Linked DNA regions of Prochlorococcus marinus str. AS9601. The protein of the gene in region 1 interacts with the protein of each later gene in a pairwise test. Links are inferred from orthologs where the notes say so. Each region holds a gene or a part of one and is shown on either strand. Other genes may lie near its edges.

The links. Proteins that work in one complex are often made in the same cells at the same time.
Region 2: the proteins of A9601_RS11900 (region 1) and A9601_RS16880 interact in binary tests that used the Escherichia coli proteins (3 or more experiments, as listed by UniProt). The link is inferred for Prochlorococcus marinus str. AS9601 from one-to-one orthologs.

Annotation. Positions count from the first base shown.
Region 1 is NC_008816.1:498,325-501,319, reverse strand. It holds A9601_RS11900 (peptidoglycan D,D-transpeptidase FtsI family protein), read right to left. Parts: upstream 2,377-2,995; coding sequence 625-2,376; downstream 1-624. Other genes in the region: A9601_RS11890 (CPBP family intramembrane glutamic endopeptidase), read right to left, coding at 2,889-2,995; A9601_RS11895 (hypothetical protein), read right to left, coding at 2,376-2,804; tal (transaldolase), read right to left, coding at 1-534. UniProt on the Escherichia coli protein: Essential cell division protein that catalyzes cross-linking of the peptidoglycan cell wall at the division septum. Required for localization of FtsN.
Region 2 is NC_008816.1:1,401,403-1,404,397, reverse strand. It holds A9601_RS16880 (FtsW/RodA/SpoVE family cell cycle protein), read right to left. Parts: upstream 2,119-2,995; coding sequence 883-2,118; downstream 1-882. Other genes in the region: atpB (F0F1 ATP synthase subunit A), read left to right, coding at 2,886-2,995; A9601_RS16875 (ATP synthase subunit I), read left to right, coding at 2,386-2,862; A9601_RS16885 (cytochrome c biogenesis protein CcdA), read right to left, coding at 144-800; A9601_RS16890 (cytochrome c biogenesis protein ResB), read right to left, coding at 1-143.

The sequences.
Region 1 (2,995 bases):
AATTAGAGTTATCTTTGCATTGGCACAAGTTACAGCTTGGCAGAAGTTAAAAAGTAAAGTTAAGTTGCACTTAATACCCTCTTTTTCCAAAATTTCAGCTGCCTTAATTCCCTCCCACGTTGCTGCAATCTTAATTAAAATTCTTTCCTTTTCAATTCCAAAATTTTTATAAAGATTGATCAATTTTCTTGCTTTTTCTACCGTAGCGTCAGTGTCAAAGCTCAGTCTCGCATCAACTTCTGTAGATACACGCCCTGAAATAATTTTCAATATTTCTTTTCCAAAAAATACTGAAACTTGGTCAACAGTTTCTTTAATTAATTCAATTTCAGAGAATCCTTGGGACAGTGTCTTTTGTGAACTTTCTAAAGCTTTATCAATTAACTTCACATAATCAGGGTTCTTAGCAGCAGCAAGTATTAGCGATGGATTAGTGGTGGCGTCCCTTGGTTGAAATTTTTTTATCGAATCTAAATCTCCAGTATCTGCAACAACAACGGTCATTGAGGACAATTGTTCTAAAATTGATTTCATATCTAGATAATCGTATATATACATAAACTAGCTTTTATTCCTGATGAAATCATCAGATAATGAACTAAATATTTATAAAAATGGAAAATTTTAGGGTTTTTTAACAATCATTCCGTGATCATTAACATTAGGAGGTATTTTTTCAATTACTATCAAACTCTCGATAATTTCTTTCGCTACAGGTACTGCAACAGTTGAACCATATGCATATGATTTAGATGGCTCATCAACAACGACGAGGACAGCAAATTTTGGATCATTAACTGGTAAGGTTGCGACAAAACTACAAACTTTTTTATTTGTATATGAACCATTTATGGCTTTTTGAGAAGTACCCGTTTTCCCAGCTATCCTATAATCCTCGATTTTTGCTCCAGATCCACTACCTTTATCAACTACACTCTCCATCCATTGAAGAACAATTTTAGAGACATCCGGTGAAAAAAATTGTTTCTTTGGATTTTTATTAACTCTTTCTTTGAAAGTTGAGGTTACATGTGGAGTCACTTCAAAACCCCCGTTTGCTAGAGCCGCATGAAGTTGAAGCAATTTAAGTGGCGAGATTGAGAACCCTTTACCAAAAGAAGTTACAGCAGGCTCAATTGATTGATTTACAAATAAATCTTTGCTCTTTAGTTGGCCAGCAGTTGATTCAAATAAGTCAGTCTCTAAATTTTTATTTATACCTAAATTTTTTAGCCTATCCCAATAAATTGTAGGATCTAAATTTTGCATTATTTTTACCATCCCAACATTACTTGAAACCTGCAAAACTTTTGGATAGTCAATATATCCATTGCCTTTTTTATCCCAATTAGAAAGCGTCCATCCTCCAACATTAATTTTTCCAATATCTTCAACTACTCCATCTTTCTGGATTACTTTTTCTTCTAAAGCCAAGGCAAGATTAATAGGTTTAAAAGTTGAACCAGGTTCAAATAAATCTTGAGAATACCAACCTCTAAAGAGTTCAGAATTATACTGCCAAAATTTATTTGGATCATATGACGGAAATGTAACCAAGGAAAGAATCCGGCCATTATTAACATCCATAACTATGGCAAATCCCTTCTTGGCTTTCCATTTACTTACTTGCTTTGATAATGCATTGAATGACGCTTTCTGTAATTTTGAATCTAAAGTTAGGCCTAAACTTTTGTAATCAGAAATAAAATCACCTGGGGCTGAATTATCCGGTAGAGGAGTTCCATCTCCTCCTCTTTTTATTAAATTACTTTTATTAAAAACTTTAATTTGATTATCTAGATGAAGCTCTAAACCTGCTGAAGCCTTATTCTCATCATTAACAAAACCTACAAGATTAGAGTAAAGCTCCCCTTGTGGATAATATCTCTGCGAATATTTAAACAAATCAAGTCCGCTTATTTGAAGGTTCTTAATCTTTTCTGCCTTTTCTTCGGAAATTTTATCTAAAAGCTTGATGCCACTCACTTTATTATTAAATTTACTCAAGAGTATTTCACCATTTATATCCAAGATAGATGACAATTTTTCTGTAACTTCTTCAATACTGCGAACTCTATTAATTGAATCACCAGGAAAATTAAAATATTTTGGATGGGCCCATAATTTATAGAGCGGTTTATCGTAAGCAACTAGTCTATTATTTCTATCAACAATCGCTCTCCTTTTTTTTAAGGCGTTAGTTTTAGAAGACTGTATTAATCTAGCTTTCCTTTGTAAATCAGAAGCATTAAAGACTTGCAATTTAACTAACCTACCAAACAAACAAAATATTAATAGTAAGCTAAAAATATAGAGAAATTTAAATCTTCTTTGATCAAGGGGTATTAGACGAACGATTTTTTTGTATTTTTTCATCAATATCCCCTTTGATATTTGCTATCACTAAAACCTGCAATGAAACTACTTAAATTTTTCTTAAATAAACTTTCTTTTTTTTCTGGAAGTTTATCTAGATAGATTAAATCTTCAGGTTTAGTTTTTCTGTAAGTATTGATAGACTCAAGTTCACTAATATAAAATTCCTCAATTTTAGAAATATAATCAATGAGATTATTGTTAATAGCTCTTGTTTTAGATAAGTTTTTATATGTATTTGACCATTTTCTTTGACTATCAAAAGACGAGAAAAATAAGGTGAATATTAATACCAAAAGAGAGATATTAATGGTGTCAAAAATTTGATGTATTAATTTGATATTAATTTTGGATATTTTTTCAGAATTATTTTTACTTACATATGAACCTTTTTTTTTTAAATTAAGTTGATGCCCATAAGGTTTCATCTAAGATTTATTACTAAATAAAAGAAGTGTTATAAATTAAATAAACATCTTTTTGTTTGATTCGCAAGTAAAAAAATAAATTCTTTATGTCCTCAATAAAAACAAATTTAAGAAAGTCAATCCATTCCATAAAGAATGCATAATCACTGAGGAAAATAAACTCCCTGAAGCAATTCTCGTAATTGCTAATC
Region 2 (2,995 bases), 900 kb from region 1 along the record:
TCGAAATTATCAATATAAAATTTATTATTATTATCTTGAGGTATAAAAGTACCTATTCCACTGGCAATAGCTATGAAGATTATCAGTGATATTGCAAATCTTAAACTAGATATTTTTAAAATTAGATTCTTAAAAATAATCATTTAAATCCAATTTGAAAATAAATTTAATAATCCTAGTGCTACTAAAAATATCCCGCTTAAGGTGGGAATTATTTGACTAAATTTTCTAAGCTCTAAAAATTTTTTTAAGTTTTCTGCCGTGGCACCCGCAATAATTAGTGGAGTGACTTGGCCTATTCCAAAGAAAAATAAAAAAATAATTGAGATTATCGGGTTTTTAGCTTGCGATACCCAAGCTAGAAGAGTTGCTAAAACTGGAGTAATGCAAGGTGAAGAGGCTAATCCAAAAGTAGTTCCTATCGCAAAAGGTGCCATGAGGGATGGTATCTTATCCTCTATTTTTTGTAGATCAGGTCCATTCGGGAACTGAAACTTTAAAATTCCTAGTAAATTCAAACCCATTATTATTGCTATCAAGGCAACAATCGAAGTGTAATAAGATGGGATTTGCCCATATATCCTACCTAATAATCCACTGGCAGCACCAAGTGCAACGAGGGAAAAAACGACTCCTCCTGAAAAACTAATAAGTTTAAATTGTTTTTTCTCTGTTCCTCCTATATAAGCAATAGTGATTGGTAGTAATGATAATGAGCATGGACCAAGACTCGTTAAAAGTCCTGCGCTGAAAATCAAAAATATAGTAAATGGGCCAGGATTATTAATGCCATTCTGCATAAGCAGATATCCCTTTTGAGATAATTCTGAAATAACTAAATTAAATGATTCGATAGCTTGACTTAAATAATTTAAATTCTAACTAATTAAGAGTCTTTCGTGTACTAATCATACCTATGAAGCCTGTAGATTCTAATGAACATCTCAGTAACATCCCTGCAATAAAAAATGATGCGATTAATGAATTGCCACCATAACTAATGAAAGGTAGTGGCAAGCCTGTAGTAGGCATAGAGCCTGTTGCTACAGCAATATGCATTATTGATTGACCTATCAACAATACACCACATCCAATAGAAACTAATTTTGTATAGTTGTTCCTGCACTTTAGAGCAATTCTTACAGTTATATAAGAAAAAACTGCTAGAAAACCTAGGAATAAAGTACAACCTAATAAACCAAATTCTTCAGCAAAAATGGCAAAAATAAAATCTGTGTACATAAAAGGTAGGTATTGTAATTTTTGTATAGACAAGCCAAAACCTTGACCGAATAGACCACCTGAACCTATAGCTAATAAACTTTGAACCAATTGAAATCCACTTTCCTGTTGATCTTTCCAAGGATTAAGAAATGAAGTAACTCTAAGTTTTTGATATTCGTTATTGAGGATACTAATACATCCAGTAATAAATCCTAATGAGGCAAATGAGCAGAGAGAACTTAGTTTAACGCCTCCACATAAACCCATTACCCAAAAAAGAATTCCTGTTAATGATGCAGTACTTAAATTAGGCTGCTTTAGTATTAATAAAATTAATAATCCAAAAGAGAATATTGAAACTAATTTTTTATCATTCTTTACTAGATTCCAATGTGCGAAAAGATTAGAAGCTTCTAGAATTAGAAAAGGCTTAATTAATTCAGATGGTTGCAGACGTAAATTGCCAAGCACTAACCATCTTGAAGATCCGTTAACTGTAATCCCAGCTATATTAGTAAGAAATATTAGAAAGAATAAAATAAAAAAAATAATTCTTGATAACTTTAAAAGATTTTTAATTTTTGTATTCAGAACAAAATAAAATATACTGATTCCTGGAATTGTCCAAATAATTTGTTTTTTTAAGAAGTAAGCCCAATTTCCCATTTCCCTACTAGCCACCCACCAACTTGATGATCCTAAAATGCATATTCCTAATATTGACCAAACTGCAATGAGAACAACGAGGATTTTTGCCTCATAGGGCCATATCGTCCAAGGTAAGGGAAATAAAGACTCAGTTAAATTGCTTAGATTTTTTTTGTAAGTAGAACTAAAGGTCTTTTTTCTTTTAGAAATTCTTTTATATTTTATTTTTTCTTGACTTATCGCCAATTTTTTTGATGTATATGTACTATTGAGACGTTTAATTGAGATTTTGCCAAGTCTTTTATTAACGTTTTAAAGTGTTTAAGCAATTAATAATAATGACTTTTTATAAATTTTATTTTTGAAGAATTAAGTAAAAAATGGTTTACATATTCATAGTAAATCTTAAGAATTAATCTTTTATGAAAAAAAACTAGCTAAAAGGTACCTCTCCGTGATAGATTCCGTGAGTTTATATACTTACTTCAAACCATTCAGAGAGGGTTTTAAACTATGTTCACATCAGTGGACTCAAATAGAAAAAAACTTGAGCATCCTTCTAATGAGAATGTTCAATTTCCTCGATCCCTGAATATTTCGATCATCAAAAAAAGTAAATCTGGCATTGCCAATCAAATAGATTATTTGCTTTCTCAAAATGATGAATACACAAAATTGCAATTAACAATTTTTGGAATTACTTTTATTTTTTCTATTTTTTTAGCATCAATAACTGGAATTTTTCTAGGATTAACTTTTGGTTTTAGTATTTTTATAGGTGCAATTTCCGGCATTTTTTACCTACGTTTGCTTGCCAAAAGTATAGGGAAACTTGGTAAAAAATCATCAGGTGTATCAAAATTGCAACTATTAGTTCCAGTTTGCCTCTTTATTTTTGCGAGCAAGCTAGGATCTTTGGATATTTTTCCTGCAATGATAGGTTTTTTCATTTATAAGCCTTCACTCATTCTTTATTTTTCACGTTCTTAAGTAAATTTTTTTATTCAAAACAAATGTTTTTTAATTCCTTGCTAACTAATTTTGCAGCATTAGAAGTTGGTCAACATCTTTATTGGCAAATTGGAAATATCAGACTTCATGGGCAGGTATTTTTAACATCTTG